4 regions of the Labrys neptuniae genome follow, and region 1 is predicted to be linked to each of the others. Evidence: riboswitches for the same ligand, from Rfam matches in the RefSeq annotation. Region 1 holds a riboswitch; each other region holds the start of a gene.
What was found. A riboswitch is a leader RNA that binds a small molecule or an ion and turns the genes downstream of it on or off. The one in region 1 is predicted to bind cobalamin.
Positions count from the first base shown of each region.

Region 2: it holds a riboswitch for cobalamin, as region 1 does, so the genes downstream of both, metE (5-methyltetrahydropteroyltriglutamate--homocysteine S-methyltransferase) here and bluB (5,6-dimethylbenzimidazole synthase) in region 1, are expected to answer to the same signal.
Region 3: it holds a riboswitch for cobalamin, as region 1 does, so the genes downstream of both, ABXS05_RS11675 (ABC transporter substrate-binding protein) here and bluB (5,6-dimethylbenzimidazole synthase) in region 1, are expected to answer to the same signal.
Region 4: it holds a riboswitch for cobalamin, as region 1 does, so the genes downstream of both, ABXS05_RS33085 (aromatic ring-hydroxylating oxygenase subunit alpha) here and bluB (5,6-dimethylbenzimidazole synthase) in region 1, are expected to answer to the same signal.

Region 1 covers NZ_JBFNQD010000003.1:697,435-702,937, forward strand. The annotation lists gene ABXS05_RS13930 (DUF975 family protein) at 1-374, shown strand, start outside; gene ABXS05_RS13935 (hypothetical protein) at 509-1,768, shown strand; gene ABXS05_RS13940 (TerB family tellurite resistance protein) at 1,761-2,396, opposite strand; gene bluB (5,6-dimethylbenzimidazole synthase) at 2,444-3,181, opposite strand; cobalamin riboswitch at 3,225-3,405, opposite strand; gene ABXS05_RS13950 (cupin domain-containing protein) at 3,543-4,163, shown strand; gene ABXS05_RS13955 (ABC transporter substrate-binding protein) at 4,457-5,398, shown strand.
Region 2 covers NZ_JBFNQD010000027.1:82-5,200, reverse strand. The annotation lists gene metE (5-methyltetrahydropteroyltriglutamate--homocysteine S-methyltransferase) at 1-2,329, opposite strand, end outside; cobalamin riboswitch at 2,594-2,791, opposite strand; cobalamin riboswitch at 2,882-3,076, shown strand; gene ABXS05_RS33065 (TonB-dependent receptor plug domain-containing protein) at 3,190-5,112, shown strand.
Region 3 covers NZ_JBFNQD010000003.1:194,740-200,242, forward strand. The annotation lists gene ABXS05_RS11665 (ABC transporter ATP-binding protein) at 1-739, opposite strand, end outside; gene ABXS05_RS11670 (FecCD family ABC transporter permease) at 736-1,758, opposite strand; gene ABXS05_RS11675 (ABC transporter substrate-binding protein) at 1,760-2,803, opposite strand; cobalamin riboswitch at 2,996-3,225, opposite strand; gene ABXS05_RS11680 (CobW family GTP-binding protein) at 3,297-4,265, opposite strand; gene recQ (DNA helicase RecQ) at 4,547-5,503, shown strand, end outside.
Region 4 covers NZ_JBFNQD010000027.1:6,807-12,309, forward strand. The annotation lists gene ABXS05_RS33075 (ribonucleoside-diphosphate reductase subunit alpha) at 1-1,777, shown strand, start outside; gene ABXS05_RS33080 (ribonucleotide-diphosphate reductase subunit beta) at 1,996-3,111, shown strand; cobalamin riboswitch at 3,562-3,766, shown strand; gene ABXS05_RS33085 (aromatic ring-hydroxylating oxygenase subunit alpha) at 3,884-5,128, shown strand; gene ABXS05_RS33090 (FAD-binding oxidoreductase) at 5,289-5,503, shown strand, end outside.

The sequences.
Region 1 (5,503 bases):
TGCTGATCGCCGGTATTTTCGCCCTCTATCTGGTCTTTCCCTATCTGCTTTCCTTCGTCATCTGCATCAACGAGGATATCGGACCGATCCGCGCGCTTGGCCGCAGCCGCTATCTCAGCGCGGGATATCGCTGGCCTCTGTTCGGCATGATGCTGCTGACCTGGGTGATCTGGTTCGCCTACCTCCTGATCGTGAATGTTCTGGCGCGGATATTCGGGCCCAGCGGCGGCATTGCCGCCTTGATCATGATGCTGCTCGTCCTGCCGCTGATGTATGCCTGGCTGATCGGGGTCTATTCCATTGCCGCCTATCGCCTGCGGGTGCTCAAGGATGGCGTCGATTTGACCGGCAGCGTGGCTGATGTGTTCGACTGAGGCCCGTACTGAAAAAGCTCTATCCCCGGCGCCGCAAAGCCGTTGCGGCGTTCGCGGCCTCTGCCCTATCCAACGATCTTTCAGGCAGGCTCCATCCGATTCCCGGTGAATGCCGCGCCTGCACGGGAATGACGATGCGCTATCTGCTGACATGGGCCATGGCCGCCGCGATGACGGTGGCGGTCTCTTTCGTGCCGGCCAAGGCCGACAATACGGCCTCGGCCCTGTTCCAGAGCTATCTCGGCAAGGGCCGCATCAGCGAGGCGGACGAACAGATGCTGGCCCTCGCCACCAAGGCCAGCGGCAATGCCGACGCCAGGCTCGGCCTCGGCATGGTACGCACCGCCCGCGCGCTCGAACATCTGTCGCAGGCCCTCTACAAATATGGCTTCGCCACCGAAATGCCGGCGATGCGCTTGATCGGCCTGTCGGGCACCGTCTTCAGCACCAATCCCGATCCGCAGCCGATCACCTATCGGGACTTTCGCGGCATCCTCGCCACGTTCCTGGCCGATCTGGAAAAGGCCGACCAGACCCTGGCCGAGGTCGGCGACAGCCCTGCCAAGCTGACGGTCGATCTCTCCGTCACCCGTTTCGACTGGAACGGCGACGGCACCATCGACGAACGCGACCATATCGGCGCAGCGATCTCGGACCTCGACGATGCCGGCAAGCCCAAACCCTTCATCGTCGCCTTCGACACGGCCGACGCCAAATGGCTGCGCGGCTATTGCAACTTCCTGATGGCCCTGACCAAGACCCTCTTGTCACACGACATGTCGCGCAGCTGGGACGCCGGCTTCGGCAGCCTGTTTCCGCGCGCCGTCAGCGGCCTTGCCAAGGCCAATGGCGTCGATGGTGACGACGGACTGGGCATGACCCTGTTCGGCACCAGCAAGCGCGATACCGATGCCATCGCCGACCTGATCAGCCTGGTACACACCATAGACTGGCCGGTGGCCGACAAGGCGATGTGGCTGGAAGTGCGCGGCCATTTCAAGACGGTGATCCGGCTCAATCGTGAGACCTGGGGACTGATCGCCAAGGAAACCGACGACGACCACGAATGGCTTCCCGGCCCACGGCAGAAGAGCGGCGTGCTCCCCTCCCTCGAAGTGACGCAGGAGCGCATCGACTCGTGGCTCGCGCTGCTCGGGCAGGTCGACGAGGTGCTGGACGGCAAGCTTTTGATGCCGCATTGGCGCTTTGCCAAGGGCATCAATCTCGCCAGGGTGTTCGAGCAGCCCGGCAACTTCGACCTGGTGCTGTGGATCACCGGCCCGGGGGCCCTGCCCTACCTCGACAATGGCAAGGTGATGGACGCCGAGGCCTGGGGACAGGCCACGCGCATCTTCGGCGGCGACGTCGCGAGCTACGCCTTCTATTTCAATTGAGCGAGCGCCCGGCTGCGGCATCCGGCGTGAGCAGGTGCCGCTTCAGGCGAACGATCGCCTCGCGCTGCAAATCGCTGGCCTCACCATAGGCATTGGCGACCTCGGTCAGCATGTCGATGAGCTGCTGGCGCTCGGGCAAAGACAGGCGGGCGCGGAAAAGCGGCACCAATTCCTCGGCAACCGGCGTTAACACCCGGCCGCGATCCGTCAATTGCAAGGCCTGCTCATAGATACGCTCGCGGTCGCCGATCCCGAGCGGGTCGCTCATCAGGGCGAGGATGGTGTCCCGTTCGGCCCGGGTCAGCAACCCATTGGTGCGGACGAGCTGGATCATCAGGACGACGGCAGCGAGCCTGGGATCATCGATGGCCTTGAGCGAGACACGCTCCAGCGCCTGAGGCCGGACCGTGTCGGCACCCCGGTCGAGCGGGAGGGGAACCACCTTCGGCACGGCCTCGAGCCGGCGTGCTGCCGCCGGCTTGCGGGCCTTGCCGCGCAACAGCCAGAACAGGCCGACGACGGCGGCCACGAACGCTCCGATCAGGATCGCCCTCGGCCCCTCCAGCAAGACCAGGCTGGTGATCAGCAGAGCAATGATCCAGATCGCATTCTTACGCAGGAAATCCATCGGCCGTCTCATCCGATCGGGACAGTGCGCATCCTGCGCCAGCCATCCTATGAACCTGCATCTCCCATAGCGGCCCGCATGGCGGCGAGCAAGGGATGGCCGGGCTGCCGGCCGTCCCAGCCGTCGAAGCTCAGCACAGCCTCCGGCGGCAGGCGCTGGCGCCAGCCCTTCACCTCCAGTTCGGGCCGGGCATAGGCTTCGTGCACATAGCCCAGGCACAGATAGGCAACCGGAACCACCCGCTCGGGAATGCCCAGCGCCTCACGCAGGCGCGCCGGATCGACGATACTGACCCAGCCGACCCCGACCCCCTCGGCCCGTGCAGCCAGCCAGATATTCTGCACCGCGCAGACGGTGGAATAGCGGTCCATCGCCATGTCATGGGTGCGGCCAAGCACCACCGGGCCGGCGCGGTCGGGATCGCAGGTGATGCACAGATTGACCGGGGCATCGACGATGCCTTCCAGCTTCAGCGCGCGATATTGCGCCTGCTTCTCGGGCGGGAACATTGCCACGGCCTCGGCATTGGCTTCCTCGAAGAGAGCCTGCACCTTGCGCCGGGTTTCGGGGCAGCGCAGCACGAGAAAACTCCAGGGCTGCATGAAGCCGACCGAGGGCGCGTGATGCCCGGCCGTGAGGATGCGGGCGAGGACATCATCAGGCACAGGCTGCGGGCTGAACTGGCTGCGAACGTCCCGCCGGGTGAAGATAGCGCGATAGACGGCTTCACGTTCGGCCGGCGAAAACGGCCCCGAGGGCGCGAGCGCCTCGTTGGATGGGTCCATCGTCATTCCCCTTGCGATGGCAATCGCCGCGCCGTCCGCGCACGCCGATCTATCGCCTCCGGCCGGTCTTCTGACTCGGGATCCACCCATCCGGACGCCTTCCCCGCAGAGCGAGTGGCCTGAAACCTGCCCGGATAGTCCCCCTTACAGCGTTGGGCACGTCGCGGCTTCAAACCGCGTTCCCGATTCTCCCGCAAGCGGGCACCGAAGGTCTTGCGGGTGTAGCATGGGAGGTGCCGGCTGCCCAGCCGTTTGGGGCGCTGATGCCGAGCTGCCGGCGGCGAAGTGGACAGGGTGCAGGCTTGTGGCCTAGAATCGTCGGCTAGGCTTTCGGGCAATGACGCATCCTGGCAATCGCGAAATGAACAAAATCGATCTCAAACGGCGCGCCGGCGATCAGCCCGATCCCCTGGAACAGGCCAATCCCGTGCGGCTCGGCACCCGCCTTCGCCTAGCCCGGCAGACGAGGGGCTTGACGCTGAAGGCCCTGGCCACGGCCGCGGAGTGCTCGGAAAGCCTGCTGTCCAAGATCGAGAACGGCAAGGCCTCCCCCTCCCTGCCCATGCTGCATCGCCTGGTCGAGGTGCTCGGTACCAATATCGGCTGGATGTTCGAGGAATCAGACAGCGAGGAGGGCATCGTCTTTCGCGCCGGCACGCGCCCGCTGATCTCGCTGGACCCGCTCCGGCGCGGCGAAGGCATTTCGCTGGAACGGGTGATCCCCTATTCGCCCGGCCATCTTCTCCAGTGCAACATCCACCATATCGAGGCCGGCGGCGAGAGCGCCGGACCGATCCAGCACCAGGGGGAGGAAGTCGGCTATGTGCTGGCCGGAACCGTGGAGCTGATGGTCGGCGAGCGCACCTTCAAGCTCTCCGTCGGCGATACCTTCGTGTTCAAGTCCGAACTGCCGCACTGGTATCGCAACACCGGAACCGAGCGCGCCAGCATCTTCTGGGTCAACACGCCCGCCACCTTCTGAGGAAACCTCGAGGAGCCAATAAAACACCTCTGCCATTCCCGGCGCCGCCGAAGGCGGCGGGAAGAGAATCCAGGGGCAAAAATGGAGCCCCTGGCCCTGGATCCCCTTCCCGGGGCCTTTGGTCCCGCCGGGGATGACATAAGCACTTCTTCTCCAGGCTCTGTGCCGTCGGCTTTTCAAGAATCCCTCAAACCGTCATTCAAGTAACTTGACATGAATTCAAGTCTCTTGAATGATGCGGATGTCAGAACTGAGAATGAGCCCGGCACGGGCCATCCATGAAGGGAATTGAAATGCGGCTTTCAAAATATCTCGCCGGCTGCGCGGCGGCGGCAGCCCTGGCGCTGTCCCTCGGATCGGTGTCCGCTTCGGCCGACACTTTCGCCCTGGTCACCATCAACCAGCAGGCCCTGTTCTTCAACCAGATCAACGAAGGCGCTGAAGCCGCCGCCAAGGCGGCCGGCGCCAAGCTCGTCATCTTCAACGCCAACAATGTTCCAAGCGCCCAGAACGACGCGATCGAGAACTACATCACCCAGAAGGTCGACGGCATCATCCTGATCGCCATCGACGTCAATGGCGTGAAGCCCGCCATCACCGCCGCCAAGAAGGCCGGCATCCCCGTCATCGCCATCGATGCCCAGATTCCCGACGGCGACAATGTCTCCTTCGTCGGCGTCGACAATCTCAAGGCGGGCGAGGACATCGGCAAGTTCTATGCCGACTACGTCAAGGCCAAGCTGAATGGCACCGCCAAGATCGGCGTGGTCGGCGCCCTCAATTCCTATATCCAGAACCAGCGGCTGGACGGCTTCAAGAAGGCGGTGACGGCCAGCGGCCTCAAGGTCACCTTCCTCGACACCGTCGACGGCCAGAACGTGCAGGACGTGGCGCTGAGTGCCGCCGAGAACCTGATGACGGCCAACCCCGACATGACCACGCTCTACGCCACCGGCGAGCCCGCCCTGCTCGGCACCGTCTCCGCCGTGACCAGCCAGGGGCGCACCGACGGCGTCAAGGTCTTCGGCTGGGACCTGACCAAGCAGGCCATCGAAGGCATCGACCAGGGCTGGGTGACCGGCGTGATCCAACAGGACCCGGCCGGCGAAGGCAAGGCTGCGGTGGAAGCCCTGACCAAGCTCAAGAAGGGCGAGAAGATCGAGCCGATCATCAACGTTCCCGTGACGATCGTCACCAAGGAGAACGTCGACAAGTTCCGGGGCATGTTCAAGTAACGGGCCGACGGCGATTTCCTGATTAAGGTCGCGCTGCCCCTCACCTTACCTCTCCCCGTAAGAACGGGGCGAGGGGACTTCGATCGCGCATTTCATACCGAAAAG
Region 2 (5,119 bases), on a different contig from region 1:
GAAGTATACGGGCGGCGGCAACCATGTTGACGAGGGCGGGGCGGACTTCGTCCCAGCCACGGGTTTTCAGGCCGCAATCGGGGTTGACCCAGAGCTGGTCGCCGGCGATCCGCTCCTGCGCCCTGGCGAGGAGGTCGCGCATTTCAGCCACGGTGGGGCAGCGGGGCGAGTGGATGTCGTAGACGCCGGGCCCTATCTCATTGGGGTAGCGATAGGCTCGGAACGCATCGAGCAGCTCCATTCTGGACCGGGCAGTCTCGATCGAGATCACGTCCGCGTCCAGGCCGCCAATGGCATGGATGATGTCGTTGAATTCCGAATAGCACATATGGGTATGGATCTGCGTGGCATCGTCGACCCCCGAGGCGGCGAGACGGAAACAGGCGACGGCCCAGGCGAGATAGGCCTCCTTTTCGGCGTGCCTGAGCGGCAGGCCTTCGCGAATGGCCGGCTCGTCGATCTGGATGATGCGGATACCGGCCCGTTCCAGATCGCCGACCTCGTCGCGCAAGGCGAGGGCGATCTGCCGGCAGACCTGCTCGCGCTCGAGGTCGTCCCGCACGAAGGACCATTGCAGCATGGTGACCGGTCCGGTCAGCATGCCCTTGACCGGGCGCTTGGTCAGGGATTGTGCGAAGCGGGCCCATTCCACCGTCATGGCCCGAGGACGCGAGACATCGCCATAGATGATCGGCGGGCGCACGCAGCGCGAGCCATAGCTCTGGACCCAGCCATGTCGGGTGAAGGCGTAGCCGGCCAGTTGCTCGCCGAAATACTGCACCATGTCGTTGCGTTCGAATTCGCCATGCACCAGCACGTCGAGGCCGATCTTCTCCTGCCAGGCGATTGCCTGCCTGGTCTCCTCGCGCAGGAAGTCGTAATAATCGGCATCGCCGATCAGGCCCTTGGCATGGTCGGCGCGCGCTTTGCGCACGGCGCCGGTCTGCGGGAAGGAGCCGATGGTCGTGGTGGGGAAGGGCGGCAGACCGAGCCACTCCTGGGCCCGGCGGCGCAGCGGATAGGGATGTTGCCGCTCGCCCATGGCCGGTGTGAGCTCAGCCATTCGGGCAGCGACGCCAGTATCATGTATACGGGCGGATATGCGGCGGGCCGCAGCTGCCGCGTCCGATTGGGCAAGCTCATCAGCGACGGCCCGCCGCCCGTCGACCAGGGCTGTCGACAAGGTTTTCAGCTCGCCGATCTTCTGGACGGCGAAGGCCAGCCAGCTGCGAAGTTCGGGATCGAACGCGCTCTCGGCCTCGATATCGTAGGGAACGTGGAGCAGGGAACAGCTCGGGGCGAGGACGACGCGGTTGGGCCTGAGGGCTGCAACTGCCGGCTCGATGCGATCCAGCAAGGCGGTCAGGTCGCTCCGCCAGACATTGCGCCCGTCGATCACGCCCAGCGACAGCACCTTGTCCGCCGGTGCCCGTTCGACCGCCTGTCGCAACTGCGCGGGCGCCCTGACGAGATCGAGATGCAGGCCGGCGCTGGGCAGGCCGAGTGCCAAGTCGAGATTGTCGCCGAGGCCGCCGAAATAGGTCGCGATCATAATCTTCAGATCGGAGACGGCGCCGGTGAGAACGTCATAGGCGTGGCGCAGCGCCTTTCGCGTCCTTTCGTCGAGATCGAGTACCAGGCAGGGCTCGTCGAACTGCACCCAGTCCGCGCCCTCAGCGGCAAGCCTGCGCAGGATCTCGGCATAGACGGGCAGGAGCCCTGGCAAAAGGGCGAGAGGATCGAGGTCCGTATCCTTGCTCTTGCCGAGCAGCAGATAGGTCACCGGCCCGATCAGCACGGGATGGGTGTGGAAGCCGAGCGCTGCGGCCTCCCTGAATTCGTCGATGGGCTTGGCCGAGGCCAGTTCGAAGGCCTGGCCGCGACGGAATTCGGGGACCATGTAGTGATAGTTGGTGTCGAACCATTTGGTCATCTCGAGAGCGGGGACACCGCCGCCATGGCCGCCATGGCTGCAGCCCGCATGGTCGCGATCGTCATGGCCACGATCGTTACGGCCCTGGCTGCCGCGCGCCATGGCGAAATAGGTCGAAAGCGGAACGGGGCCGCCTTCCCAGCCATAGTGGCGGGGAATGACGCCGGCCGTCGCACTCATGTCGAGAACCTGGTCGTAGAGCGAAAAGTCGTTGGAGGGGATATGGGTGACGCCGAGGAGGCTCTGCCGGGCCCAGTTGCTGGCGCGCAGCTGGGCTGCCGTCGAGAGCAGGGCGGTTTCGTCCTGCTTTCCGGCCCAGAAGGCCTCCAGGGCCGTCTTGAGTTCGCGGCGTGGGCCGATGCGTGGCGTGCCGAGCGTCGAAATGGGAATGGACATGCGTGTCTCCGGCCGGTGACCTTTGCGGTCCCGGTTCGCGATGAGTGAATGGGTCGAGGCGGAGAGGCGGCGTGCGGTCAGGGCACGCCGCAACGCATTCGTCGTCGGACAGCCGGATCGACGGCATCGTAACGCATGATGGCAGTTTGAAGCTTGAACATCGGCAGACCCCATGAGAACTGGGGGCAAAGGCCGTACGGGAGCGCCTGACGCGGCCAGGGACACCGGCTCTGTCATGCAACCACCGGGACACCCCGCCCGAGGACGTTTACATTCGTCGGGGCAGGTCTCCTGGCTCACGGCTCACCGAACCTGCCTGCCTTCCCACCTGCGCGGGGCAGGCAGTGGCATGATGAGGCAAGCTCTCGCCGTCTACAGTTGCGGGGGCAGCGCCGGCATCGCACCGGCTTCCCTCTTAGCTTCCATTGCGAGAATGGAAGAACCTCGACCGCGACACCAAACGACAAGGCGTCTCGGAAGTCAAGAGAGATATAAAGACATGTTTATGTGGGGATGTCTTGTCGTTGCTGCTTGACCATGGTGTCCAACCCCACTACGGCGTCAGGGGACGGTTCCTTTCGAGGATCAAATGGGAACGCGACGAGGGCGGATACGCCCGAAGCGCGGCTGCCCCCGCAACTGTGAGCGGTGAGTTCCTGCCAGTACGGCCACTGGATCGCGATCCGGGAAGGCGGCAGGAAACGGCGATCCGCCAGCCAGGAGACCTGCCGTCAGCCGTGGTCACGCGTGAAGACATCGGGCGGGGTGTTCCGATGGAAGCCGAACCGTTCGCGTCCGTAGACGCTGTGGTATGGGCCTCCTCGCGGTGACGGCCACTGGACGTCGCGACGAGGTCTGACGTGATCAACCGTTTCCCTGTAGCCGAGCTGCCCGCCATCGGGCTTGGGCTTTTTGCCTCCCTTGCCGTTTTGTCGATCCTTCCCGCCCAGGCGCAGCCGGCAGGCGCCGAAGAACCGATCGAACTCGATCCCGTCGTCGTGACGGGAGCGCCCACGCCCGCCAACCAACTCGGCAGCACCGTCACGGTCGTCACGGCCGAGGAGATCGAGAAGGCGCAGCGCCGCACGGTGAGCGACGTGCTGGCCACCGTGCCCGGCCTCAATGTGGTGCAGGCGGGCGGCCCGGGCAGCCAGACCGCGGTCTTCATGCGCGGCACCAACGCCAATCACGTCAAGGTGCTGGTCGACGGCATCGATGTCGGCGATCCCGGCAATCCCAACGGCGCCTTCGATTTCGGCAAATTGCTGGCCGGCGATGTCGAGCGGATCGAGGTGCTGCGCGGCCCGCAAAGCGGCCTTTATGGTGCCGATGCGATCGGCGGTGTGATCGCCATCACCTCCAGGAAGGGATCGGGGACGCCGAAACTGACGGCCCTGCTGGAAGGCGGTTCCTTCGGCACCTTCAACCAGCGCATCGGCCTGAGCGGCTCGCACTCGATCTTCAACTATGCCTTCGGCATCGACCATTTCCGCGCCACGGACACGCCGGTGACGCCGGTCGCCCTGCTGCCGCCGGGCCAGCGGGCCATCGGCAATCTCTATGACAACACCGTCTACTCGGCCAGACTCGGGGCAGATTTCAGCGACAGTCTCAGCGCCAGCCTGATCGCGCGCTATTCGGATTCGAAACTCCTGTTCACCGGCGATTCCTTCACCGGACCGAATGCCCTGCACAGCTCGCAGACCGAAGACCTGCTGCTCACGCGCGGCGAGGTGGTCTGGCACTCGCTCGACGAGCGCTATCGCACCGTCCTGGGTGTCGACTATCTCAGGGATCGCCGCCGCAGCGTGCCCTCGCCGGAGAACATGACGCCGCCCTCCACCAGCATCGGCGAGCGCCTGAAGTTCGACCTGCGCCAGGAGATCGCCCTTACCGACGCGCACAAGGTCACTTTCGGGCTGGAACGAGAAAATTATCGCCTCCAGACCGAGGATCTTACCGCCTCCAGCGGCAATTCGGCGGTCTTTGCCCAGATTCAGTCCAACTGGTTCGAGAATTTCTATCTCACCTCGAACCTGCGCTACGACCGCAACGATGATTTTGGCGGCCGTCTCACCTGGCGCATCGCGCCGGCCTATACCATCGCGGCGACCGGTACGGTGCTGCGTGCGAGCTACGGCACCGGCTTCAAGGCGCCGACCCTCAGCCAGCTCTATCGCGATTATACACCCTTCTTCTATGCCAACCGCAATTTGAAGCCCGAAGAAAGCAGCGGCTACGACCTCGGCTTCGAGCAGCCTCTGTGGGGAGATCGCCTGCGCATCGGTTCTACCTTCTATTACAACCGCATCCGCAACCTGATCGACTACAACGAGACCTTCACCACCAATGTGAATGTTGGCCGCGCCACGACCTATGGCAACGAATCCTTCGTCTCGGTCCGGGTAAACGAGCAGGTATCGTTGAGGGGGGACTACACCTTCACCATTGCTCGCAACGACGTCACCGAACTCAGCCTGTTGCGGCGGCCCAAGCACAAGGCAAGCCTTCAGGTCGCCTGGTCGCCGATGGAGGCGCTCAATCTATCGGCCACCTTGCTCTATGTCGGTTCCTGGATCGACGGCAATCGCAGCTTCTCGGTCCCGCGTCTGAAGGCGTCCGGCTATGCGACGGTGAATCTGGCGGCCGACTACAAGCTCAACGAGCGCGCGAGCGTGTTCGCCCGCGTCGACAATCTGTTCGACCGTCGTTACGAAACCCCGGTCGGTTTCGAGCAGCCGGGGCTGGGCGTCTATGCTGGCGTCCGCCTGAGCGCCTTTTGATACGCTG
Region 3 (5,503 bases), 500 kb from region 1:
AGCAGCCTCCCGCGCCGTCGCGAACGATTTCGGCGGCGACACCGAAGACCGACTGGATGCGCGCCGCCGTCAGCACCTCGGACGGAGGACCGATCGCCTCGATCCGTCCCGCCTGCATCAGGGCAATGCGGTCGCAGAACATCGCCGCGTGGTTGAGGTCATGCAGGGCCGCCACCACGGTGAGGTTCTGACGGTGCACCAGATGCAAAAGGCCGATCTGGTGGCCGATATCGAGATGATTGGTGGGTTCGTCGAGAAGCAGGATCTCCGGCTGCTGCGCCAGGGCACGAGCGATGTGGAGGCGCTGGCGTTCCCCACCGGAGAGCGTGTGCCACAGGCGACCGGCAAGGGCGGTCATCGCCACCTCCTCGAGCGCGAGGTCGACGATGGCATCGTCCTGGTTCGACCAGGGCGTGAAGGCCCCCAGATGCGGTGTTCGCCCAAGCTCCACGGCCTGGCGGGCGGTAATGCGCTCGGCCGTCTCGGCCTGCTGTTCGACCAGGGCGATGCGGCGTGCGACTTCGCGGCGAGCGAGGCCATGGAGCGGCTGGCCCGAGAGAAGCACCTGCCCCCCCTGCGGACGGCGAATGCCGGCCAGCAGGGACATCAGGCTGGTCTTGCCCGAACCGTTCGGGCCGATGATGCCGAGCAACTCGCCCGGACGGACCTCCAGCGATACTCCGTGCAGGATCGAGACCCCACCAGCCGACCAGGACAGATCGTGGGCCGACAGGCTCATGCCGTCGCCTTTCTTTGGCTGAGGATGAGAGCGAAAGCCGGCGCACCGACCAGAGCCGTGATCACGCCGATCGGCAGAACCTGGCCGGGGATGATGATGCGGGACAGAATGTCGGCGATGATCATGAAGACGGCGCCGATCAAGGCGCTGGCCGGCAGCAGGCGCCCATGGCGCACGCCCACAACCATCCGCGCCGCATGGGGGATCACCAGCCCGACGAAGCCGATCGATCCGACGATACTGACCATCACGGCCGTCATCATCGCCGCAACACCGACGAGCACGACATAGGCGCGCCGGACGGAGATGCCGAGGGACGCCGCCGATTCCGTGCCGAAGGTGAAGGCATCGAGCGCGCGGGCATGCCACAGGCAGACCAGCAGCCCTACGGCCGTGACCGGCAGCGCCAGCCAGACGTCGGGCCAGCGTACACCCGAGAGATTGCCCAGCAACCAGAACATGATGCCGCGCGCCTGTTCGGCATTGGCCGCCTTGGTAACGATGAAGGAGGTCAGGGCATTGAAGAGCTGGGATCCGGCGACCCCGGCCAGGATCACCGCGCCGGTGCCGCGGCCCGAGCGCATCGCCAGCAAGGCGACGAAGCCGAAGGCCGTCAGCGCACCGAGAAAGGCGCCGGCGGGCAGGCTCAGGACCCCTGCCCCGAGGCCGAGGATGACGACCCCGACCGCTCCCGTCGATGCCCCAGCTGAGATGCCGAGGACATAGGGGTCGGCCAGGACGTTGCGCAGCAGCGACTGCAGCACGACGCCCGACAACGCCAGGGCCGCGCCGCAGCAGGCCGCGACGACCGCGCGGCTCAGCCGGTAGTTCCACACGATGCCTTCATCGATGCGATCCAGACCATAGCCGGCGCCCCACAGGCGGTTGGCAGCCGTCTTGGCGACGACGTCCATCGGAATGGCCGTCTCGCCAATGGCGGCGCCCAGCCAGAGGGCCAGCACGAGCACCGCCAGCGCCAGCATCCCGATCGCCAGCAATCGTGTGACGGGGCGATTCATCTCAGCGCTTCAGGCCGAAACGCTGGATGGCATCGGCGAGCATCTCGATGCCCTCGACGACGCGCACGCTCGGCTGCATCGCCTGCACGTCCATCTCCACGACATGGCCCTGCTTGACCGCCGGCATCAGGCTTGCCACCGGATCGGTCTTGAGAAAGTTGAGCTTCACGGCGATGTCGTCGGCCGGATAGCGGCGACGATCCATCCGGCCGGCGACGATGATGGTCGGATCGGCCTTGGCGATGGTCTCCCAGCCGACGCTCGGCCACTCCTCCTCGCTCTCCACGACGTTCCGCACACCCAACGCGGACATGATATAGCCCGGCACGCTGTTCTTGCCGGCCATATAGGGATCGACGTCGACCTTGGCGCTCGAGAACCAGAAGGCGGCGGAGACCTTGCCATCGCCGGCCGCGATCTTGAGGCGGGCGGCTTCCTCACGCGCTTTCAGCTCGGCGACGACTTTCGCCCCGCGCTCCTGCACGTCGAAGATCTCGGCAAGCTCGGTGATCTCCCGATAGACCAGATCCATGGTGAAGAGGGTGCCGCGCGTGCCGTCGCCGCCGCTGGAATTGTCCTTGCCGACGCAATCGGCGGGCGAAACATAGGTCGGGATGCCAAGTTCCTCGAACTGCTCGGGCTTGCCGACAATACCGCTGGGCCCGACATGCCATTGGAACTGCGCCGTCACAAGATCCGGCTTCCTGGCGATCACGCTTTCGAAGCTCGGATCATTGTCGGCCAGACGCGGAATTTTGGCATTGGCCGCTTCATAGCCGGGCAATACAGGGCCGAACCACACCGCCGTGCCGACGACCTTGTCGGCCAGGCCGAGGAGATAGAGAACCTCCGTGCTGCTCTGGCCGACGGAAACGGTGCGCTGCGGCGCATGCTCGAAGGTGACGGTGCGGCCGCAATTGGTGAGCTTGAGGGGATATTTCGTTGCCTGCGCAGCCGCCGGATCGATACCCAGCGCCAAGCCGAAGCTGGCCGCAAGCATGACGGCGAAGCTGGACCAGCGGGCCTTGCTCGTTGAAAGGATCATGACGTTCTCTCGTTTCGCGATAAGGGAAGCAGCGGTCTTCAGCACCAGCCGAATACCGTGAGGTTTCCTCAGGCCAGGCTGTGGCAAAGGACGTGAGCGTGCGAAGCGGAGGGAACAGGCGGGCAAGCGCCCGAAACGTCGGGAAGAAACGTCACATTGTCTCCTGTTCCGGGCATCCCCGCCCGTGACATGGGATTGATCGATATGACGGCAGGTTTCCTGGCTCGCGGATAAAGGCCTTGCATCTGCCTTCCCATGGGAGACCCACAGTGGCATGGCGCCTTTCGCGCCACGGGGATACTTGGCAATCCGCCTACAGTTGCGGGGGCAGCCACGGCATGGGCATTTAGAAAGCCGAACCGTGTTCCCTATTACTCCCGACGGGCTCGCACCCGACGGGAACCGTCACCGCACAGTTATCGGGGCGTCACGACCGCGGTCAAGCGAATATGCAAAGCGAACGGCCCCTGATGCCGTGCCCTGCCTTCCCGCGTCAGGCCCGACAAGCCAGGAAGCCCTGTTCGATCACGTCCTTCGGCAGGTTGCGCCCGATGAAGACCAGGCGGCTTCGGCGCTCCTCCTCGGGCTTCCAGGCACGCTGATGATCGCCTTCGAGCAGCATGTGCACGCCCTGCACGACGAAGCGCTGCGGATCGCCATCGAAGGCGACGATGCCCTTCAGGCGCAGCATGTCCGTGCCGAACTGTTGCACGATCATGTTGAGCCAGGGCATGAATTTGCCGGGATCGAGCGGCTCCTGGGACACGAGAGCGAAGCTGCCGACATGATCGTCATGGTCGTGGTCATGGAAACCCTCGAGGAAATCAGGCTCGGCTTCGAGGATACGGTCGAGGTCGAACGCGCCGCGGCCGAGCACCTTGTCGAGCGCGATGTCGCAACGCCGGGTCTCGTGGAGAGTGGCGGTGGGATTGATGCGACGGATCCGCTTCAACACCCGATCGAGTTCCTCTGCCGTGACCAGATCGATCTTGTTGAGGAGGATCGTGTCGGCGAAGGCAAGCTGCTCCTGCGCCTCATGCGCCGTCTCGATCTCGCCGAGCAAATGCCGGGCGTCGACCACGGTGACGATGGAGTCGAGCTGGGTCTTGGCGCGCACATCGTCATCGACGAAGAACGTCTGGGCAACCGGTGCGGGATCGGCCAGCCCGGTCGTCTCGATCAGGATGGCATCGAAGCGGTCGCGCCGACGCATCAGGCCCTCGATGATGCGAATGAGGTCGCCGCGCACCGTGCAGCAGATACAGCCATTGTTCATCTCGAAGATTTCCTCGTCGGTATCCACGACAAGGTCATTGTCGATGCCGACTTCGCCGAACTCATTGACGATGACCGCATATTTCCTGCCGTGGCTCTCGGTCAGGATACGGTTGAGAAGCGTGGTCTTGCCTGCCCCGAGATAGCCGGTGAGGACGGTGACGGGTGTCTGCGGCGCGGGCTGCATGATGTCGGAATTCCTTGATCCGTTGCGGATGCCCCGCAGCATGTCGCTGCCGAGAGGCCTCATTGAATTTTGATTTATATGAAACGTTATAACATAACTATCACAATCGCAAGTGAGCTCTCACCATCGTCACCCCAGCAATCGCCACGCAGGTGGGCAGAGGCTTGCTGGCATTCTCGACCGTGATCATTCCACCGGATTTGTCTGCCAGCAGAGGAAATCCATGCGGGAAATTTTCGAATCACGGCCCTTGTCGGATAAGCCTCACGCTTCACCCTGCAATGGAATCAGGCACCAAGGTGCATCCTGCCGGCATGACCCTCTCCTCTCCGCGAGATCCTCTCGCCATCCTCAATAGCGTGTTCGGCTACGCCGCCTTTCGCGGCCAGCAGGAGGCGGTGGTGCGCCATGTCACCGGAGGGGGCGATGCGGTGGTGCTGTTCCCGACGGGAGCCGGCAAGTCGCTGTGCTACCAGATCCCGGCTCTGTGCCGGCGCGGCGTCGGCATCGTGGTCTCGCCACTGATCGCGCTGATGCGCGACCAGGTCGAGGCACTCAAGCAGGCCGGCGTGCGGGCGGCGGCGCTCAACTCCTCCCTGTCGCGCGAGGAGGCCTATAAGGTCCGCCGTTCCCTGATGGACGGCAAGCTCGACCTCCTCTATGTCGCGCCCGAGCGCGTGGCGACGCAAGGTTTCCAGGCCCTGATCGCCGATGCCGACATCGCGCTCTTCGCCATCGACGAGGCCCATTGCGTCAGCCAGTGGGGCCACGACTTCCGGCCCGAATATCGCGAGCTAGGCGGCCTCGCCGCGTCCTTCCCCGGCGTGCCGCGCATCGCCCTCACCGCCACGGCCGATCCGGTTACCCGTGCCGACATCATCGAGCGGCTCGGCCTCAACCAGGCCGAGGTCTTCGCCACCAGCTTCGACCGGCCCAACATCAGCTACGCCATCGTCGAGCGCGACAATGCCCGCCGGCAATTGCTCGCCTTCCTGGCCGGGCACAAAGGCAATAGCGGTATCGTCTACTGCCTGTCGCGCGCCAAGGTCGAGGAGACGGCGCAATGGCTGAACGAGCAGGGTATCCGCGCTCTGCCCTATCATGCCGGCCTGGAAGCAGCTGTTCGCAGCGCCAACCAGGACGCCTTCCTGGAGGAGGAAGGCCTCTGCCTGGTCGCCACGGTCGCCTTCGGCATGGGCATCGACAAGCCTGACGTGCGCTATGTCGCCCATCTCGAT
Region 4 (5,503 bases), on a different contig from region 1:
CGTGTCCGACGACCTCGAAGGCATCTTCAAGGCGGTGAAGGACAACGCGCTGCTCGCCAAATATTCCGGTGGCCTCGGCAATGACTGGAGCAATGTGCGTGGGCTCGGCGCCCATATCAAAGGCACCAATGGCGAAAGCCAGGGCGTGGTGCCCTTCCTCAAGGTCGCCAACGATACCGCCATCGCCGTCAACCAGGGCGGCAAGCGCAAGGGCGCGGTCTGCGCCTATCTAGAGACCTGGCATGTCGACATCGAGGAGTTCCTCGATCTGCGCAAGAACACGGGTGACGACCGCCGCCGCACCCACGACATGAACACCGCCAACTGGGTGCCGGATCTGTTCATGGAACGTGTGGAGCAGGATGGCCCCTGGACCCTGTTCTCACCGGACGAAACGCCGGATCTGCACGATCTCTACGGCCCCGCCTTCAAGGCCGCCTATGAGGCGCATGAGGCACGCGCCGCGCGCGGCGAGCTGAAGGTCTCCAGGCAGGTCCGTGCCCAGGATCTATGGCGCAAGATGCTGACCATGCTGTTCGAGACCGGGCATCCCTGGATCACCTTCAAGGATCCCTGCAATATCCGCTCGCCCCAGCGTCACGTCGGGGTGGTGCACTCCTCGAACCTGTGCACCGAGATCACGCTGAACACCTCCCATGACGAGGTTGCCGTGTGCAATCTCGGCTCGGTCAACCTCGCTGCCCATGTCGATGCCAGGGGCCTGATGTTCGACAAGCTCAGGGCGACGGTGACGACGGCGATGCGCATGCTCGACAACGTCATCGACATCAATTTCTACACCATTCCCGAGGCACGGCGCTCCAACCTCAGGCACCGGCCCGTCGGCTTGGGCATCATGGGCTTCCAGGATGCGCTGCAGACCCTGCGCCTGCCCTACGCCTCCGAAGCCGCCGTGCGGTTCGCCGACGAGAGCATGGAAGCCGTATCCTTCCACGCCATCTCGGCCTCGACGGATCTGGCGGCCGAGCGCGGTCGCTATCCCAGCTTCGAGGGCTCGCTGTGGTCGCAGGGCATCCTGCCGATCGACTCGGTGGGCCTGCTGGCCGAAACGCGCCAGGGCGCAAGCTTCGACGTGAGCTCCACCCTGGCCTGGGACGCGTTGCGCCAGCGCGTGAAGACGGTCGGCATGCGCAATTCCAACACCATGGCGATCGCGCCGACGGCGACGATCTCCAACATCTGCGGCGTCTCGCAATCGATCGAGCCGGCCTATCAGAACCTCTTCGTCAAATCGAACATGTCGGGGGATTTCACGGTGGTGACCTCGGCCCTGGTCCGCGATCTCAAGACGCGCGGCCTGTGGGACGAGGTCATGATTTCCGATCTCAAATATTTCGATGGCTCGCTCGGACAGATCGATCGCATCCCCGAGGATCTGAAGGCTCTCTATGCCACCGCTTTCGAGATCGACACGGCCTGGCTGATCGAAGCCGCGGCGCGGCGGCAGAAATGGATCGACCAAGCCCAGTCGCTCAACCTCTACATTGCCAATCCCTCCGGCAAGAAGCTCGACACGCTCTACCGCCTGGCCTGGAAGCGTGGCCTGAAGACGACCTATTACCTGCGCTCGCGCTCGGCCACCCATGTCGAGAAATCGACGCTGAAGGGCACCGACGGCAAGCTCAACGCCGTCTCCGCCACGGTGCCGCAGGCGGCCGCGCCGATCCTGATCGAGGCTCAGCCGGACCTGGCTGCATCGGAAGCCTGGGGCAAGGCCTGCTCCATCCACGATCCCGATTGCGAGGCGTGCCAGTGAGCCGAGAACAGGGTGGAATGCGCTCCAAGAGTTCGTCCGCCAATAAGTGCCTCGAATTGGCTCGACCTTTGTCATTGCCGGGCTTGACCCGGCAATCCAGTTCCCTCCTCCGGACGACGAAGTGCGGTTCCTGGATGCCCGGGTCAAGCCCGGGCATGACAAAGGTGCCGCTTCAGTTACTTCCGGACAATGTCTCCGATGAGAAGAAAACGATGACGATGCTCGACTGGTCCGAACCCACCTCGCCCGCAAGCCAGCTTCCCCTGCCGCAGGGCGCGGCAGATGCAACCGGCCTTGGCGCCATCGACCGCAAGGGCGGCCGCGTCACGGTCGACGAGAAGCGCATGATCAATGCCCGTGCCGACGTGAACCAGCTGCTGCCGCTCAAATACAAATGGGCGTGGGAGAAATATCTCGCCGGCTGCAACAATCACTGGATGCCGACCGAGGTCTCGATGCAGGCCGACATCGCGCTGTGGAAGTCGCGTGACGGCCTGACCGAGGACGAGCGGCGCATGCTCAAGCGCAATCTCGGTTTCTTCGCCGCCTCCGAGAGCCTGGTCGCCAACAACATCGTGCTGGCGATCTACCGCCACCTCACCAATCCCGAATGCCGGCAATATCTGCTGCGCCAGGCTTTCGAGGAGGCGGTGCACACCCATACCTTCCAATACATCGTCGAGAGCCTGGGGCTCGACGAGGGCGAACTCTTCAACATGTATCGCGAGGTCCCCTCGATCACCGACAAGGCCGCCTGGGCGCTCAAGCACACCCAGCATCTCGACGATCCCGATTTCAAGACCGGCACGCCGGATGCCGACCAGGCCTTCCTGCGCGACCTCGTCGCCTTCTACGTCATCTTCGAGGGCATGTGGTTCTATACCGGCTTTGCCCAGATCCTCTCGCTCGGCCGGCGCAACAAGATGGTGGGGATCGCCGAGCAGTATCAATACATCCTGCGCGACGAGAGCATCCATCTCAATTTCGGCATCGACGTGATCAACCAGATCAGACATGAGAACCCGCATCTGTGGACGCTGACCTTCCAGGCCGATCTGCAGCGGATGATCCGCGAGGCCGCCGAGCTGGAAGCCGCCTATGGCCGGGATACCATGCCGCGCGGCTTTCTCGGCCTCAACGCGGTGTCGTGCGAACAATATATGCGTTTCATCGCCAACAGGCGCTGCGCCCAGCTCGGCCTCATGCCGGTATTTCCTGATGTCGAGAACCCCTTCCCCTGGATGAGCGAGGCGATGGACCTGAAGAAGGAGAAGAACTTCTTCGAGACGCGCGTCATCGAATATCAGAACGGCGGTGCGCTGAGCTGGGATTGATGGCGGGCATTCAAGGAGCAGGCCATTGGGCAGGAATTGCATTCCCTTGTCGTCGGGCGCGCGCTGCCCCTCACCTTACCTCTCCCCGTAAGAACGGGGCGAGGGGGCGCACGCGTAGCGAATAGTCTTCAAAACTCTCATCTCGCTCTGCCGGTGGGCGAGATGACGGGTTTTCGGCATTAAACTCGACGCCGGAGTCTCCTCGCCCCGTTCTTACGGGGAGAGGTAAGGTGAGGGGCAGCGCTACCGAGAATAATTTCATTCGCGCTTAAGCACCGCGCAAATACCTCGAAAAGAGCGTGATTGGTTGCTTTGTCGTTCCCCGCCGCGCGGGGGATGATGGACATTCGGTGTCCCCTTCCCGACCTGCCTCTCCAAGCCCTCGACAACAATGTCCTGAACACACCATCATCCGTCGCATCGTCTCTAGTCGGCGCGCCGACTCGATGTATTCTAATCCTCATTCGAGGTGCCGGTCCGCTCCCAAGGCGGCCCGGAGAATTGGGAAGCCGGTCCAAATCCGGCGCTGCCCCCGCAACGGTAGAGGAGAAGATCGCGGCAGGTGCCACTGGGTCGGGAAGACCTGGGAAGGCGTCGCGATCGGGCCGGAAGGCCGCTCCTGAGCCCGGAAACCAGCCCCGATGAAAACCGACGGACGCGGTGGGCGTTCCGGAAGGAGGTTCGGCTGTGCCTTTTCACCGGCGCAGACCGCCGGGCCGCTTTCCCCTCCCGCCGTCAAGTCAACGCATTGGTTGTCACGCGGGATTTTGACATGACAGCGCATCAGGACATGCTGGGCCGTCTCCGGACCCATCAGCCGGGCACGACACTCGAGGGCAAATTCTACACCGACCCGGAATTCTTCCGGCTGGATATGGAGAACATCTGGTATCGCGAATGGCTGTTCGCGGGCCATGACTGCGAGCTCGGCAAGCCGGGCAGCTATTTCACCCTCCAGGTCGGCGATTATCCGGTGATCGTGCTGCGCTCCGGCGACGGCGCCATCCGCGCCTTTCACAATTCCTGCCGGCACCGCGGATCGCGCCTGTGCGCAGCGGCAAGCGGCAGTGTCGCCAAGCTGGTCTGCCCCTATCATCAATGGACCTACGAACTCGACGGCCGCCTGCTGTTCGCCCGCGACATGGGGCCGGGCTTCGACGCGACGCAATACGGGCTCAAGCCGGTCCATTGCGAGAGCGTGGCCGGCTACATCTGGATCTGCCTCGCCAAGGAGGCGCCGGATTTCGAGACCTTCCGGGCCGGCGCCATGCCCTATCTGGCACCGCATGGCCTGAAGAACGCCAAGGTCGCCTTCGAAAGCACCATCGTCGAAAAGGGCAATTGGAAGCTGGTCTGGGAGAACAACCGCGAATGCTATCATTGCGCGGGCAACCATCCCGAACTCTGCCGCACCTTCCCCGAGGCCCCGACCGTAACGGGCGTGCAGGGCGCCGACAAGGATCCGCTCATCGGCCAGCATTGGCGGCGCTGCGAGGAAGCCGGCCTGCCCAGCACTTTCAGCATTTCCGGTGACGGCCAGTTCCGCATGGCGCGCATGCCGCTGTTGCGCAATGCCGTCAGCTACACGATGTCCGGCAAGCCGGCCGTGCAGCGCCCCCTCAGCCCAACGATCGAGGAAGGCAATATCGGCGCCCTCCTGCTCTTCCACTATCCCACCACCTGGAACCACGTGCTGGGCGACCATGCCGTGAGCTTCCGCGTGCTTCCGATCGGGCCGAGGGAAACCCAGGTCACCACCAAATGGCTGGTGCACAAGGATGCGGTCGAAGGGGTCGACTATAATCTCGATGAACTCACCCATGTCTGGCAGATGACCAACGACCAGGACCGCCAGATCGTCGAGGAAAACCAGCTCGGCGTCTCCTCGCCCGTCTACACACCCGGCCCCTACGCCCCCGAACACGAGGGCGGCGTGATGCAGTTCGTCGAATGGTATCGCAACGCCATGGAAGCGGCGCTGGGTAATGACGGCGTCCGCCTGCGCAGCGTGGCCTGAGGCCTTTTCACCCTCCCCTGGAGGGGGAGGGTCGGACGAAGTCCGGGGTGGGGTGAGAAACACAGCAGCCGACGAAAACACCCCACCCCGACGCTTCGCGTCGCCCCTCCCGCTCCAGGGGAGGGTGTTAGCAAAACCGATATATACAGGGGTAGACACCATGCCGACGTCCTCCGCAGCCCTGGCGAAATTCAGGCATATCGACGAAACGCCGCCCTGGAACGATCAGAGCCAGGCACTCGAATGCGTTTCGATCATCCATGAGGGCCGCGATGTCGCGACCTTCACCTTCCGCGCCGCCGAACAGGGGTGGTTCCGCTACGAGCCCGGCCAGTTCATCACGCTGGAGATCCCGGCCGAGGCCGGGCCGGTGCT